DNA from 4 places in the Streptomyces sp. NPDC088554 genome. Region 1 is predicted to be linked to each of the others. Evidence: riboswitches for the same ligand, from Rfam matches in the RefSeq annotation. Region 1 holds a riboswitch; each other region holds the start of a gene.
The links. Region 1 has a riboswitch for cobalamin ahead of ACIP8W_RS07370 (CbtB domain-containing protein). Riboswitches for the same ligand answer to the same signal wherever they lie in the genome.
Positions count from the first base shown of each region.

Region 2: it holds a riboswitch for cobalamin, as region 1 does, so the genes downstream of both, ACIP8W_RS00030 (ABC transporter substrate-binding protein) here and ACIP8W_RS07370 (CbtB domain-containing protein) in region 1, are expected to answer to the same signal.
Region 3: it holds a riboswitch for cobalamin, as region 1 does, so the genes downstream of both, ACIP8W_RS12470 (cobalamin biosynthesis protein) here and ACIP8W_RS07370 (CbtB domain-containing protein) in region 1, are expected to answer to the same signal.
Region 4: it holds a riboswitch for cobalamin, as region 1 does, so the genes downstream of both, ACIP8W_RS06135 (ribonucleoside-diphosphate reductase subunit alpha) here and ACIP8W_RS07370 (CbtB domain-containing protein) in region 1, are expected to answer to the same signal.

Region 1 covers NZ_JBIVMF010000005.1:7,296-11,256, reverse strand. Annotated here, with positions in the region: gene ACIP8W_RS07395 (hypothetical protein) at 1-41, opposite strand, end outside; gene ACIP8W_RS07390 (TetR family transcriptional regulator) at 139-369, opposite strand; gene ACIP8W_RS07385 (NAD(P)H-binding protein) at 458-703, shown strand; gene ACIP8W_RS07380 (cold-shock protein) at 840-1,046, shown strand; gene ACIP8W_RS07375 (CbtA family protein) at 1,210-2,067, opposite strand; gene ACIP8W_RS07370 (CbtB domain-containing protein) at 2,082-2,306, opposite strand; cobalamin riboswitch at 2,344-2,515, opposite strand; gene ACIP8W_RS07365 (GlsB/YeaQ/YmgE family stress response membrane protein) at 2,589-2,852, opposite strand; gene ACIP8W_RS07360 (hypothetical protein) at 3,025-3,357, opposite strand; gene ACIP8W_RS07355 (YnfA family protein) at 3,459-3,812, shown strand.
Region 2 covers NZ_JBIVMF010000001.1:2,183-6,143, forward strand. Annotated here, with positions in the region: gene ACIP8W_RS00025 (CocE/NonD family hydrolase) at 1-1,710, opposite strand, end outside; cobalamin riboswitch at 1,933-2,116, shown strand; gene ACIP8W_RS00030 (ABC transporter substrate-binding protein) at 2,155-3,246, shown strand; gene ACIP8W_RS00035 (FecCD family ABC transporter permease) at 3,450-3,961, shown strand, end outside.
Region 3 covers NZ_JBIVMF010000008.1:205,014-208,974, reverse strand. Annotated here, with positions in the region: gene ACIP8W_RS12485 (class II aldolase/adducin family protein) at 1-36, opposite strand, end outside; gene ACIP8W_RS12480 (anion permease) at 254-1,480, shown strand; gene ACIP8W_RS12475 (hypothetical protein) at 1,527-1,757, shown strand; cobalamin riboswitch at 1,858-2,009, shown strand; gene ACIP8W_RS12470 (cobalamin biosynthesis protein) at 2,046-3,065, shown strand; gene ACIP8W_RS12465 (cobyric acid synthase) at 3,062-3,961, shown strand, end outside.
Region 4 covers NZ_JBIVMF010000004.1:102,270-106,230, reverse strand. Annotated here, with positions in the region: gene ACIP8W_RS06135 (ribonucleoside-diphosphate reductase subunit alpha) at 1-1,404, opposite strand, end outside; cobalamin riboswitch at 1,557-1,697, opposite strand; gene ACIP8W_RS06130 (YbdD/YjiX family protein) at 1,850-2,056, opposite strand; gene ACIP8W_RS06125 (carbon starvation CstA family protein) at 2,053-3,961, opposite strand, start outside.

The DNA of each region.
Region 1 (3,961 bases):
CACGCGCCGATACGGGCCACCTCCTCCAGATGGTCCGCCACCGCGCCCGCACCGGCCGACCCGCCCCTCCAGCGCGGCCAGCACGGCCAGCCCGTCCGTGAAGCGTGGCGCGCGTTCGCGCAGGACGCCGACGAAGATCTACTCCTTGGTCTCCTCCTTGGTCTCCTTCTTGTCGCGGAAGTGCTTGTAGAGCGCGGCCTCCGAGCAGCCCACCGCCCGCGCGATCTCCTTCGTCGTCGTACGCGTCAGGCCCACCGTGGTCATCAGCGACGCCGCCGCGTCGAGGATGCGCGCACGCGTCAGGGCTCCCCCGGTCAGGAGAGGCGCCGGGGGCGGCGACGGGGGTGTCGGAGCGGCTTCTCGGTCCATTGCCCGGACGACCACGGTGGCAGGTGAGTGAACACTCACCTACTACGGGATCCGCTCGTCACTGGACTGGCACTGGACTGGAGGGGTCGTGGAACTCAGGGAGCTGTACACCGGCCTGGAGGAGAGGGAACGGATCCTGCGGGCCGGTGATCTGGAGCGGACCTCCGTACGACCGCCCCGGCTGACGAACGGAGCGGGCAGAGGCACCTACCGCCACGCCGTCGAAGCGGGCCCGCCCGGCTCCGCCATCGCCCGCGCCGATGTCGCCCGCGCCATGCTGGACTTCGTCCCGGTGGAAACGACCGTCCGCCACGCGGTCGGCGTCAGCGACTGAGGCGTCACTCCTACGGGTGAGGTAGGGGAAAGTCGGCGGGCCTCGCCCCGGCGGGAAGAAATGATCGGGTGTCGGCGCGCCGAAGTCGCGCCGGGGCACTCGATGCCTCAACACATCGATACAAGGGCTGGGACCGATGGCAACAGGCACCGTGAAGTGGTTCAACTCGGAGAAGGGGTACGGCTTCCTCAGCCAGGACTCCGGCGGCCCGGATGTGTTCGTACACTTCTCGGCCATCCAGAGCAACGGCTACCGGACCCTGGAAGAGGACCAGAAGGTCGAGTTCGAGGTCACCCAGGGGCCGAAGGGACCGCAGGCGGAGACGGTCCGCGCGCTCTCCTAAGCGTGTCGCGAACGTACCGCCTGCCCGTTCGGCCTTCAGCCCGTTCTCATCCGCCGCGCGCTGTCCCTCGGACCGCCTCTGTTGGACGACCCGTGGGACAGTGCGCGGTTCCGGAGGGTGTCAGACACACCGACCCGGCAGGATGCCGCCTTTCGACCGGGGCCTAGGACGGGACTACGGACGGCGCCTCGGACGGCGCCTGTGACGACGCCTCGGATGCCGTCCCGCTCGGCTCCGCGCCCGGCTTCCCCTGCTGGAGCAGCCGCTCGGCCAGCACCCCGAAGATCACCCCGAACGCCGTCCACAGCACTGCCTGTACGGCGATCGACGCCAGCCTGAACTCCCAGAGCAGCGCCGCCGGGAACGACTCCGGGACGGCATCGGTGTTGGACGGCAGTACGAGGCAGGCAAGGGCGATGACGACGACATAACCGGCGCCCGCGACGAGCGACGCGTTCCAGTTGCCGATCCGCGGCGCGAGTCGCTTCCCCGCGATGACCGCGATCAGCGCCACCAACACGCTGAGCAGGATCATCAGGAAGTAGAGCGCGGTACGCCTGCCGATGGTGTCCGGACTGCCCACCGCGGGCGGGGCCGCCGGATACTTCAGGAACGGCACCAGGAACACCGTGACGAAGGCCGCCCCGGCGATCATCGTGGCGGTCGCCCTCGGGCCGAACCGGCCGATCCTGCCCAGGCCGACGGCGAAGACCAGCGAGGCGATCCCGCCCACGGCCACCCCGTACACCAGGACACCGGTGGCCAGTCCGAACGTCGACTGGACCGGCCTGCTGACCAGTTCCTCCTCTTCCTCCTCGTCGCCGTGCGCGTGCGCGGCGGACGATTCCTGTCCCTCGGACACTTCCTGGTGCGCGGGAGCGGACCGCGCCTCCTCCTGGGCGATGGACGCCCGTACGGAGGGCTCACCCGCCAAGTAGGCCAGCGCGAACGCGAAGAGCCCGGCCAGCAGCCCCGCGACCATGCCCCGGACCAGGAGATTTCTGACGGTGGATCCATGCATGTGCGTGATCTCCGTCAGTGGCAGGGAAAACCGAGCAGATGACGGCCGTCGTGCACCCACTCATGCACCCCCGCACCGGAGAACACCGATGTCGCGCCCTGTTCGGCGCCGACGAAATAGAGCAGCACCAGCATCAGGGTGCCCACGAACACGGCCCACGGCAGAACCGCGCCCAGGGGAAGCGGAGTTACCGGGGTGCTGACGGGGGAAAGGACCGGGGTCGCTATGGACTGAGCCATGGCACAACCTCCTTGGGGAACTCGCGTCCCATTGAATGGAGCTCGAACGACGGCCATCGGGTCTGACTCACCGGACCCCTTCACGCCGTACGCGCGACGAACCCCCGGTATTACAGTGGCGCGACCGTGCCGGATTCCCACCGGACTTCCGTCTCGCCGTCGTGATTATCGACGTGAAGGTACCGCGAACCGGCAAACAGGCCAAGAGGCACTTCCGGGAACCGCCCAGGCCATGGAGCCGAAGAGCCCCCCGACTCCGAGCCTCCCGCTCACCCCTGGCGCTTATCCTCGGCCCTTCACCCGGTCCAGCGCGGCGACCCCCGCCGCCGCCAGACCGACCTGGATTATCAGCTCGATCCAGTCGAACCCCTTGGTATCGGCCACCCCGAAGCCCGCCGCGACAGCCGTACCGATCAGTGCCGCGACAACGCCGACCGCGATGGTCCACAGCACACCGATGCGCTGACATCCGGGTACCACGAGCCGCCCCAGCACGCCGATGACGACGCCGATCACGATGGCCGTGACAATGCCGGAAATCTCCATGTCCCGTCCCCTCCTCCTCACACACCCGCTACGGACAGTGGTGCATGACCAGACGTCTGCCCGTCGAGAACCCGTTCAGTCCCGAAGTGCGATAGTTCGCCAGTTCGGTTTGGTGGGCCGGGAACAGGGAATCTCGCGGGCGCTTTCACCGCGCGAACGGCTCGGCGTCGCGCTACGGACGGCTCCAGCCCGGGTCCCGCCCGGTCAGCGCCAGCAGCGCGTCGAACGGCTCCGCGTCCTCCGCCACCGGCACGGGCTCCCCGAACACCCCCGTCTTGCGCGCCGTCGGCGCCAGCGTCCGGAACTCCGCCCCGACCGCCCCGACCAGCGTCGCGTCCGGCTCGTACGGCTGCCCGCGGCCCGCGCCAGATCCCACCCGTTCCCACCCGTACACGATCAGCGCGCACGGAGTAGGCGCGGTGGGCTGGTCGTCGGTGACGCCCCTGACAACGGTGACGGTACGTTCGGCCGCCACCCCCAACAGCGTGCCGATCTTGGCGTTCATAGTTCCGACCCCAGGCACCCGCAGCCCGAGCGTTACGCAGCCGTCGTAGGGGTGGCGGTGCGGCAGCCGAGGGCCGAACGCCTTATGCCACGCTGGCAACCATGGTCGTACTGCGCTCCGTCGTTCTCTTCGCCCTCGCCGCCGTTCTCGAAATCGGCGGCGCCTGGCTCGTCTGGCAGGGAGTACGCGGCGACGGCACCGGCGGCGGGGGGCGCGGCTGGATCTGGATCGGGGCCGGGATCATCGCCCTCGGCGCGTACGGCTTCGTCGCCACGCTCCAGCCGGACGGCGAGTTCGGCCGGATCCTCGCCGCGTACGGCGGGGTGTTCGTCGCGGGGTCGATCCTCTGGGGCATGGCCGCCGACGGCTACCGCCCGGATCGCTGGGACATCACGGGAGCGCTGATCTGTCTGGCGGGCATGGCAGTGATCATGTACGCGCCCCGGGACCACTGAGGCGGCCACCGGCCACGGACCCACCGGGCCGTCCGGCCGCCCCGGAAGCCCCCCGGAGGAAGACCACCCGGAAGCCCACCATCCGGTCGGCGCGCCCGCCGCCGTCCGCACCCCGCCTATCCTGGCCGGACAGATCAGCCGATCATATG
Region 2 (3,961 bases), on a different contig from region 1:
GTAGGTCTTGCTGCCGAGGTGCACGGTGACACTGCCCGCCGGATTGGTGGGGGCGATGCGGGGGGAGTCGCCGCCGCCGAGGGTGACGCGCAGTTTCTCGCCGGGCTTGAACTGCCAGTGGGCCTGGCCGAGTTGGACGGTGTACTGGGTGGGGGCGCCGGGGGTGACAGGTTTGGCCTTCGACAGGCCGTCCCGGAGCTGGGCCCGCAGGTATCCCGTTTCGATCGGCAGGACGCGGCCGTCCGGGAGGACGGTCTCCAGCTTGCTGACGAAGTACGTGTCCTTCGCGTCGATGGACGCGTTCAGGTGGAGGGTGACCGGGCCCGCGACCGTGGTGTTCCTGGTGAACGCCGGGAGGGTGAAGGTGGCGCGGCTGGTCGCGTAGCGACCGTCCGGCAGGGTGGTGTCCAGCTCGGCTCTGGCCTGGTCCTGGCCGGCGTCGTAGGGCAGCGTTCCGGTGACGCCGACCGAGGGGCCGTCGACCGGGTTGACCTGGTAGTCGAATCCGGTGCGGGCGGGGGCCTTCCTGGCGAGCGCGCCGTCCGCCGTCGGGTACAGGCGGGTGCCGGACGTGGACGTCGAGGGCCATGTGGCGTAGCCGTGCCAGCTGCCCGATGCCTTGGCGGAGGTCGACGCGTAGCTGATCACACGGTCCGGCGGCAGCTTCGCCCCGGGGCGCTTGGCCAGCCAGTGGTCGAACCACTGGAGGATGGTGGAGTACGAGATCGCGTTCTCGGGGTCCACCCAGGAGGCGGCCGGATCCGCCCCGGGGACCTGGAGGAACCCGCCGTGGACCCAGGGGCCGTTCAGCAGCCAGGTCTGCCGGGGCCGCTGCTTGAGGGCGTCGAAGCCGCCGTTCTTGAAGATGTCGAAGTAGCCGCCGATGTGCAGCGCCGGGACGTCGACGTCGGCAAGCTTGTTGGTGGTGACGGCCTGCTTCCAGAACCCGTCGTAGAGCGGGTGCTGCTGGAAGCTGCGGAGTGTGTCCGTGTGGGCCTTCGGGCTGATCACCGGCCCGCCGGTGGCCCACCAGGAGCCGTTGGTCGAGGGCACTCCGCCGGGGTACACCCACTCCGAGTAGATGTCGGTGGGGGAGACGATGGGGATGATGGCGCGCAGATGCGGCGGCTTCAGCGCGGCGGCGCGGTAGGTGGTGATGGAGCCGTAGCTGCTGCCCAACTGCCCCACGTCCCCGGTCGCGCCCGGCTGTCGTGCCAGCCATTCGATCAGGTCGTAGTTGTCGGTGGTTTCCTTGGGCTGGAACCACGAGGGGAAGTCGCCCGTCGAGTATCCCGACCCGCGGACGTCGCAGTTCAGGACGTTGTAGCCGCGTTCGGCCAGATACATGGCCTCCGGATTGGCCGCGAACTTGGTGTAGGGCGTGAAGTCGGACAGCAGGCTCGGATGTCTGCCGCTGTCGGGCTTGCCGTCGCGGCCCGGCCGGAAGAGATGGCAGGCGATGCGGACACCGTCCCGCATCTTCACCCGCACCTGCGAGTGGACGCTTTCGTACTGGGCCGGCCGGTCGTAGCGGAGCCAGTCGCGGATGGCCTGGGGGGCGGGCGAGTCGAGCAGCCCGGGGGTGGTGGCCCCGGGCGCGGCGGAGGCGGTGGAGTGCACCGGTGCCGAGGCGAATCCGGTCAGGGCCAGGGTGGTTGCCAGGGCGGCGGCGATCAGTCCGCTTTTCCGCTGGCGGGGACGACGTGTCACAGCGTCACTCCCTCGTGATCTGTGAGTCGGACTGGGGGGATGGGGGGCACGTACATCGCGGGTACGTAAATGGGTACGTTAGTACCGGGAAATGGGCCGGTCAACGGTCGAGCTCCCTGTGGCGGCGCAGTCCAGGACGCCATGGTGAAAGGTGTGGCTCCCTCGTGTCGCGCGGGAGCCGTACTCGTACCGCGTCCGCCTCGCCAGGCCGGAAATCGACTGTGGTAATTTGCCGGGGCCAGTCGAACCCATGTACGTGGGTCAGGGAATCCGGTGCGAATCCGGAGCTGACGCGCAGCGGTGAGGGTGACGGGCGGGGCATCGGCCACTGGACGCAGCAGTCCGGGAAGGCGCCTCGTCCGGATGATCCCGAGTCCGAAGACCTGCTGGCCCCCTCCGTTCCTGTCCGGGGGCGGGGGAGCACCGTACGAACGGGCTCCGCGGATGGGCCCTCGAACGCAGAGGATCTTTCCCGTGCTGATAGCGCGCCCCTTCCGTAGTACCGCCCTGCTCGCCGCCGGGGCATTGATGCTGACCGCCTGCGGGGGTGGGGGAGCCGCCGAGTCGGGCAAGGACGCGGGCAAGGCCGCCGCCTCCGCCGCCGGGTATCCGCTGACCGTCGAGAACTGCGGGGAGAAGATACGGATCGGGGCCGAGCCCCGCCGGGCCGTGTCGCTCAATCAGGGCACCACCGAGATCATGCTCTCGCTCGGGCTCGCCGACCGGATGGTGGGCACCGCGACCTGGACCGACCCGCTGCCCAAGGCGCTGGTGAAGGCCAACGCCAAGGTGCCCAGGCTGGCCGACAACTACCCCTCCTTCGAGAAGGTCCTCGACACCGAGCCGGACTTCGTCGCCTCCTCCTTCCTGTCCACGCTCGGCAAGGGCGGAGTGGCCACGCGGGCGCAGTTCGCGAAGGTGGGCGTCCCCTCGTACGTATCGCCCGCCGACTGCACCAAGAACGACAAGGTCGTGGGCACGGACGGTGCCCGGTCCACCCCGCTGACCATGGAGATCATCTACCAGGAGGTACGAGATCTGGCCAAGATCTTCGGGGTGGAGAAGCGCGGGGACGAGGTCGTCGCCGGGCTGAAGGCGCGGATGGCCGCCGCCGTGAAGGGCATCGACCCGGCCAAGGCGAAGAAGACCACCTTCCTCTACTGGTTCGCCAACTCCGAGTCGCCCTACATGGCCGGCTGCTGTGGCGCCCCCGGGATCATCACCAACGCGGTCGGCGCGAAGAACATCTTCGACGACACCCATGACGAGTGGCCCCAGATCAACTGGGAGACCGTCGCCGACCGCAACCCCGACTTCCTGGTCATCGGTGACCTCACGCGCAAGGCGCAGACCGCCGAGACCGCCGCGAAGAAGATCGAGTTCCTGGAGACCAACCCGGTCACCAAGAAGATGGACGCGGTCAGGCACAAGCGGTACGTCCTGCTCAGCGGCCAGGCCATGAACCCCACCATCCGTACCGTCGAGGGGGTCGAGAAGGTCGCCGCCGCGCTGCGTGGGTACGCGCCCGCCAAGTGACCGGGGCCCAGGCGGCCGAGGACCGTCCGGCCGGAGTCCAGGAGTCCGAGGCTCGGGCGACGGAGAGTCCGGCCGGGACCCGTACGGCCGGGACCCGTACGGCCGGGACCCGTACGGCCGGGACCCGTACGGCCGGGACCCGTACGGCCGGGACCCGTACGGCCGGGGCTCGGGAGGCCGAGGACCGTACGGCCGGGGCGGGTGTGGCCGGGGTCCGGGTGGCCCGGGGGCTGCTGCTCTGGGGCGGCGGCCTCGCCGCGCTCATCGGGTCCGTCGCCGTCGCGATCACCATCGGCCCCGCCAGCATCGGCGTCGGTGACGTCTGGTCCGTCGTCGCGGCCCATCTGGGCTGGGGCGGGTCGGCCGTCGAGGCGGGTGTCACCCCGATCCGTGACGGCATCGTGTGGAACCTGCGGCTGCCGCGCACCCTGCTCGCCGCCGTCTGCGGCGCCGGGCTCGCGGTGTGCGGTGTGGTCATGCAGTCCCTGCTGCGCAACCCGCTCGCCGACCCCTTCGTCCTCGGCGTCTCGTCCGGGGCCTCGACCGGCGCGGTGCTGGTGGTCGTCCTCGGGATCGGCGGCGGCGCGCTGTCGATCTCGGGCGGGGCGTTCCTGGGAGCGCTGCTGTCGTTCGCGATGGTGCTGCTGCTCAGCCACATACTCGGCGGGACGACGGACCGCGTCGTGCTCTCCGGGGTCGCGGCGATGCAGCTCTT
Region 3 (3,961 bases), on a different contig from region 1:
GGAATCGGCCGGGGCGCCGGTCGGACGATCAGTCATACGACGATCCTGTCATTTGGCGTCAACTCCTCGCAGGGCAAAGCCAGTTGACTTTTTCGATCTCTTCCGGAGCCCCCCTTCCCTTGTCCTGGAAGGGTCGTGCGCCACCCCATCGACGGAGGGGCACCGCGAAGACCCGTCCAGTTCATCTTCCGTTCACCCTGACTCCTTACGTTCACCGAGCCACCGACGTCGACGATTGCCTGGGACAGGTCAAATGGAACACATCACGTTGCTGCTCGCGATCGTCATCGTGACAGCCCTCGTGTTCGATTTCACGAACGGTTTCCACGACACCGCGAACGCGATGGCGACGACCATCTCGACCGGTGCCATGAAGCCGAAGGCCGCGGTGACCATGTCCGCGGTGCTGAATCTCGTCGGCGCGTTCCTGTCCGTGGAGGTCGCCAGGACGATCTCCGGCGGGCTGATCAACGAGCAGGGCATCAAAACCGAAGTGATCTTCGCGGCGCTGGTCGGCGCCATCCTCTGGAACCTGCTGACCTGGCTGGTCGGACTGCCGTCCAGCTCCTCGCACGCCCTCTTCGGCGGCCTCATCGGCGCCACCCTGATGTCCGTCGGCACCTCCGGGGTCAACGGCGGCGTCGTCATCACCAAGATCCTCATCCCGGCGCTCGCCGCCCCGGTCGTCGCGGGTCTCGCGGCGCTGCTGGCCACGAAGCTGACGTACCGCATCGGCCGTGGTACGGACGGGAAGGCGACCGCCAAGGGCTACCGCGTCGGACAGATCGCCTCCGCCGGTCTGGTCTCCCTCGCCCACGGCACCAACGACGCGCAGAAGACCATGGGCGTCATCACCCTCGCCCTGGTCACCGGCGGCGTCCTCGTCCCCGGCTCGAACCCGCCGGTGTGGGTCATCGTCTCCGCCGGTGTCGCCATCGCGCTCGGCACCTACCTCGGTGGCTGGCGCATCATCCGCACCATGGGCACCGGCCTCACCGATCTCCAGCCGCAGCAGGGCTTCGCCGCCCAGACCAGCGCCGCGACCGTCATCCTGGCCTCCTCGCACCTGGGCTTCTCGCTCTCCACCACCCAGTCGTGCTCCGGCGCGGTGATGGGCGCGGGTCTCGGCCGCAAGGGCGGTACGGTCCGCTGGTCCACCGCCAGCCGGATGTTCATCGCCTGGGGGCTGACCCTGCCCGCCGCCGGGCTGGTGGCCGCCGCGGCCGAGTTCCTGACCGGTCAGGGCACCTGGGGCGTCACGGCCGTCGCCATCCTGCTCGTGGTGGGCTCCGGGGCGATCTACCTCGTCTCGCGCCGCCGCCCGGTCGACCACACCAACGTCACCGAGGAGGAGACCACCGGGGCGGGCTCCGAGGCCCCCGAGCCGGTGGGCGCCGTCACGCTCTCGGCCACCATCCCGGCCTCCGTCGCCACCACCGGCGGCCCCGCCTCCGAGCCGGTACGCACCCCCGCGGTCTGAAAACGTCGGCAGAGACACTCGGCAGAGACACAAGGAAGACACTCCAATGAAAATCGACTGGGCAGCACTCGGCTCCGTCTTCGGCGTCAGCCTGGTGGCCACCGTCGCGCTCGTGGGCCTCTTCACCCTGGGCATCGTGGGCCTCGCCAAGCAGGAGTCCGCCGCGGCACAGGGCACCGGTGGCGCGACCGTGGCGGCCACCCGTGTCGGCGCGTACGCCTGCTTCGCGCTCTGCGTGGCGGCCGTGGCGTACGGGATCTACCTGATCGTCGCCTGACGGCACCCCCTCGCCTCCCGCCGTCTCCCGGTGTTCCCGGGGGGCGGCGGTGTTCTGTGCGCGGGGTCACCCCGTCATCGGGTCAAGGGCGAGTTGACGGCTGTTTGCGCAGCGTGGTGGACTTCCGGGGCCATTTACGGCGGCAGAAGAGGAAGCCGGTGCGAATCCGGCGCGGTCCCGCCACTGTCACCGCGAGCACCCGTCACCCGGGTCTCCGGGAGCCAGGAACTCTTCGCCGCCGCGTGTACGTCGAGCCGGGGCGCGGACCCTGAGTGAGGACATTTCGCCATGCCTGGCTGCGGTTCCGCCGCCGCGAGCGGCCCCGGCCGGCCCGCGACGGAGCAGATCTTCGCGTACGGCGCCGCCTTCGGGCTGCTGGCCGACCGGCTGTTCGCCGATCCACGCCGCGGACATCCGGTGGCCGCCTTCGGCCGGGCGGCGGGCGCCGTCGAACGGACCCTGTGGCACGACCACCGGGGCTGGGGCGCGCTGCACACCGCCGTCTGTGTCGCGGGCGCCGCGGGCGCCGCCGCGCTGGCCTCCCGGGCCGTACGGGACCATCGCGCCCTCTCCCTGACGCTCACCGCCGCCGCCACCTGGGCCGTGGTCGGGGGCACCTCGCTGGGGCGGGAGGCGCGGGCCGTCGGCGCCGCGCTCCGCGCCGACGACCTCGAACTGGCCAGGGAGCTGCTGCCCCGGCTGTGCGGGCGCGATCCACAGGCGCTGGACGAGCCGCAGATGGCGCGGGCCGTGGTGGAGTCCGTCGCCGAGAACACCTCCGACGCCGTCGTGGGCGCGCTGGTGTGGGGCGCGGTCGCGGGCGTCCCCGGGCTGGTCGGGTTCCGGGCGGTGAACACGCTGGACGCGATGGTCGGGCACCGGTCGCCCAGGTACCTCCGGTTCGGCTGGGCCTCGGCCCGGCTCGACGACGTCGCGGGCTGGCCGGGCGCCCGGCTGACCGCCGCGCTGGCGGCGCTCGCGGGCGGCGATCCGCGCGGCTCGCTGCGGGCGGTACGGCAGGACGCGGCGCTGCACCCGAGCCCCAACGCGGGCCCGGTCGAGACGTCGTTCGCCGGGGCACTGGGCGTACGGCTCGGCGGGACGCTCGCGTACGGCGGCCGGGTCGAACACCGTCCCGTGCTCAACGGCGAGGGGCGGCCCGTCGAGGTCGCGGACATCGAGCGGGCGGTCCGGCTCTCGCACCGGGTCGGCGCGCTCGCACTCGCGGCCTGTGTCACCGGGCGCGCGGCATACGGACTGATCCGTCGGCGCGGTGCGGCGACGGCAAGGGAACGGGGAGGCCGATGAGCGGCGGCGGGCTGCTGGTGGCGGGGACCACTTCGGACGCGGGCAAGAGCGTCGTCACGGCCGGGATCTGCCGGTGGCTGGCGCGCAAGGGTGTGAAGGTCGCGCCCTTCAAGGGCCAGAACATGTCGCTGAACTCGTTCGTGACCCGGGAGGGCGCCGAGATCGGCCGGGCCCAGGCCATGCAGGCGCAGGCCGCCCGGGTGGAGCCGACCGCGCTGATGAACCCCGTCCTGCTCAAGCCCGGCAGCGACCGCACCAGCCAGGTCGTGCTGCTGGGGCGGCCGGTGGGCGAGCTGAGCGCCACCGGTTTCTACGGAAGGTCTGGGGGGGCGTCCCCCGGGACGGCGCTGCACGGGGGCAGACGCGAGGCGCTGTTCGGGACGGTGCTGGAGTGCCTGGAGGAGCTGCGGGCCACCCATGACGCGGTGATCTGCGAGGGCGCGGGCAGCCCCGCCGAGATCAACCTGCGCCGTACGGACCTGGTGAACATGGGCATCGCGCGGGCCGCGCGGCTGCCGGTGGTGGTGGTCGGGGACATCGACAGGGGCGGGGTCTTCGCCTCGTTCTTCGGGACGACCGCGCTGCTCTCGCCCGGGGACCAGGAGCTGATCGCGGGCTATCTGGTCAATAAGTTCCGGGGCGATGTCACCCTGCTGGAACCGGGGCTGGAGATGCTGCGCGGGCTGACCGGGCGGGCGACCTTCGGGGTGCTGCCCTTCCGGCACGGGCTGGGCATCGACGAGGAGGACGGACTGCGGGTCTCGTCGCACGGCTCCGTACGCGAGTCGGCGGTGAGCGCTCCGTGCGGCGAGGACATCCTGCGGGTCGCGGTCTGTGCCGTACCGCTGATGTCGAACTTCACCGATGTGGACGCGCTGGCGGCCGAGCCCGGGGTC
Region 4 (3,961 bases), on a different contig from region 1:
GCCGTCCGCGAGGACGAACGCACCGAGGTTGATCGAGCCCAGGTTGCAGACCGCCGTCTCGCCGTCGTCCGTGACTTCGAGGATCTCGGTGCAGAGGTTCGAGGAGTGGACGGTGTGGCCGGGCTCGGCGGTCTGGTTGGCCGTACGGTTCGACGCGTCCTTGAAGGTCATCCAGCCGTTGCCGGTCTGGGCCAGGGTGCGCATCATCCGGCCGTACAGCTCGCGGGCCTGGATGGTCCTGCGGGCCAGACCGTCGGCCTCGGCCTTGCGGTACGCGGCGTCGAACGCGTCGCCCCACAGGTCGACCAGCTCGGGCACGTCCGCCGGGGAGAACAGCGACCAGACGCCGTCCGACTCGACCCGGCGCATGAACTCGTCGGGGATCCAGTGCGCGAGGTTCAGATTGTGCGTACGGCGGGCTTCCTCGCCCGTGTTGTCGCGGAGTTCGAGGAACTCCTCCAGGTCCGCGTGCCAGGTCTCCAGGTAGACACAGGCCGCGCCCTTGCGCCGGCCGCCCTGGTTGACCGCCGCGACCGAGGAGTCCAGCGTCCGGAGGAAGGGAACGATGCCGTTGGAGTGGCCGTTCGTCCCCCGGATCAGCGAACCGCGCGAACGGATGCGGGAGTACGAGAGCCCGATGCCGCCCGCGTGCTTCGAGAGGCGGGCCACCTGGTGGTAGCGGTCGTAGATGGAGTCCAGCTCGTCCAGCGGGGAGTCCAGCAGATAGCACGAGGACATCTGCGGGTGGCGGGTGCCGGAGTTGAAGAGCGTCGGCGACGAGGGCAGATAGTCCAGCCTGCTCATCAGCCGGTACAGCGCGGAGACCTCGTCCAGCGCGTGGGCGCTCTCGTCGGCCGCGAGGCCGGAGGCGACACGCAGCATGAAGAACTGGGGGGTCTCGATCACCTGGCGGGTGATCGGGTGGCGGAGCAGATAGCGGCTGTAGAGGGTGCGCAGCCCGAAATAACCGAAGCGGTCGTCGGCGTCCTGGTCGATCAGCCGGTCGAGCCGGGGAGCGTGGAGCGCCACGAAGGAGGCCGTACGGTCCGCGATCAGGCCCTCGCGGTGGCCGGTCGCGACGGATCCGGAGAAGGACACCGCGCCCTGGGTCGCCGCCTCGTCCGCGATGGTGCGGGTCAGCAGCCTGGCGGCGAGCCGGGAGTAGGCGGGGTCCTCGGAGATCAGGCCCGCCGCCGCCTCGGTGGCCAGCTCGCGCAGCTCGGCCTCGTCCGACCGGGCGTTACGGCCCCGCAGTGCGGCGGCCGCGACTCTGCCCGGGTCGGTGTCGGGCAGATCGGCGGTCAGCTCCGTCAGGGTCCGCAGCAACGCGGTCCCGGGGCCGTCGGCCGTCGCCTGAGTGATCTCCGACAGTGCCGGAACCGGATCCGCTGGCGCGATGGTCACGTGGTGCTCTCCCTCGCTCGGCTCTGGGCCTTCGGGAGGGGAGTCGGGGTCCGCGCGCACCACGGCACGGCCCGTCACATCAGGGCAGCACGGTGTGTGCGGCGTCCACCGGCCCAACCGCGAGGCCCGGACGTCTGGGCGTCCGGATCGGTCGAGCCGGACACACTGCCGGCAGGTACCCGGACTCGCGGAGGCATGACAAAGCACACCACAGCACACCGTTGCGGGACAGTTCCGGATTCACACCGGATTCCCCTGCGTCGACAGCGAGCACGAGCATACATCTGGGGGGCGAGCCTTTCGCCACCCCCCAGATGTTGTGTCGTGCGCCTTTCGTCCGGGGTGCGAGCTCCCTCCCGTACGGGACGGCCGCACCTCCCGTACGGGCCCGGTCGTGCCTCCCGTACGGGACGGCCACCCCGCCCCTACGGGCCCGGAGCGCCCCTCAGCAGCAGCGGAAGCCCTCCCGGGGGTCGGCCTCGCGGGCGTCCATCCGGGCGCGCTCGAAGGCGCGGCGGGTCATCACGGGGGCGTCCGGGCAGGAGGCGCGGATGTGGGCGACGTAACGGTCGTACGTCGACTCGCCGGTCAGCTCCCGGACGTACCAGCGGATCCGTCCCGCGGTGTGCCGGACCCGGGTGGCGGGGGTCATGACGTACCGCTTCCGGAGCCCGTACCTCTCCCCACTCCCGCACTGACGCCGCTTCCCGCGCCCACGCCCGCCGCCAGTTCGGCCTTCTCCTCCGAGGTGGGGATGAGCCCGGCCGGGGCGACGATCCTGGACTCGACGTGCGGGGTCTCCGACAGGACGATGCCCTCCGGGTCGCGGATCGCCTTGAAACAGACGCGTCCGGCGTCCGCGATGACGACGAGGATCAGGACGGCGAAGAGGGCCGTGAGGACCCCGTCCACCGTGGAGTTGGTCACCACGGTCTGCATGTCGTCCATGGTCTTGGCGGGGGGCAGGACCTCGCCCCGGTCGATGCCCGCCTGGTACACATCGCGCTGGGTGAAGAATCCCACCTTCGGATCGGCGGAGAAGATCTTCTGCCAGCTCGCGGTGAGTGTGACGGCGGCGTCCCAGGCGAGCGGTACGGCCGTCACCCAGGCCCATTTCAGCCGGCCCGACTTGACGAGCAGGGTGGTGCAGACGGCGAGGGCGACGGCCGCCAGCAGCTGGTTGGCGATACCGAACAGCGGGAAGAGCTGGTTGATGCCGCCCAGCGGGTCGTGCACCCCGACCCAGAGGAAGTAGCCCCAGCCGCCGACGACGACCGCGCTGGCGAACCAGACGCCCGGCTTCCAGCTGACCTGCCGCATCGGCTTGTACACGTTGCCGAGCATGTCCTGAAGCATGAAGCGGCCGACCCGGGTGCCCGCGTCCACCGTGGTGAGGATGAACAGCGCCTCGAACATGATGGCGAAGTGATACCAGAACGCCTTCATCCCCGCCCCGCCGACGACGGCCGAGAAGATCTCCGACATGCCGAGCGCGAAGGTCGGCGCGCCGCCCGTCCGTGACAGCAGGCTCGTCTCCTCGACGTCCTTGGCGGCCTGGGCGAGTTGGTCGGGCGAGATGGTGAAGCCGAGGTTGGCGACGGCCTGCGAGGCGGATTCGACCGTACCGCCGATGACACCGGCCGGGGAGTTGACGGCGAAGTACAGACCCGGGTCGATGACACAGGCCATGATCATCGCCATGATCGCGACAAAGGACTCGGTCAGCATCGCGCCGTAGCCGATCAGCCGGATCTGGGTCTCCTTCTGGACCATCTTGGGGGTGGTGCCCGAGGCGATCAGGGAGTGGAAGCCGGAGAGCGCGCCGCACGCGATGGTGATGAAGACGAACGGGAACATCGACCCGGCGAAGACCGGACCGTTGCGCCCGGTCGCGAACTCGGTGACCGCGTCCATCTTCAGGGTCGGCAGCACCATCACCACACCGAGCGCCAGCAGCACGATCGTGCCGACCTTCATGAAGGTCGACAGATAGTCGCGCGGCGCCAGCAGCATCCACACCGGGAGTACGGAGGCGAGGAAGCCGTACGCGACCATCCAGACGACCAGGGTCCCGGCCTCCAGCGTGAAGGTGTCCGCGTACGAGGACTCGGCGATCCAGCCGCCCGAGACGATGGCGAGCAGCAGCAGGGCGACCCCGAGGAGTGAGACCTCGGTGACCCTGCCGGGCCGCAGCACCCGCAGGTAGACGCCCATGAAGAGGGCGATCGGGATGGTCATGGCGATGGAGAAGACGCCCCACGGGGAGTGGGACAGGGCGTTGACGATGACCAGCGCCAGCACCGCCAGCAGGATGATCATGATCATGAAGAGGGCGATCAGCGCGGCGGCTCCGCCGAAGGGGCCGATCTCGTCCCGGGCGATCTGGCCGAGCGAACGGCCGTCCCTGCGGGTGGAGAAGAACAGCGTCACCATGTCCTGGACGGCACCGGCGAAGATGACGCCCGCGACGATCCAGATCGTGCCCGGCAGATAACCCATCTGCGCGGCCAGCACCGGACCGACCAGCGGACCCGCGCCCGCGATGGCCGCGAAGTGG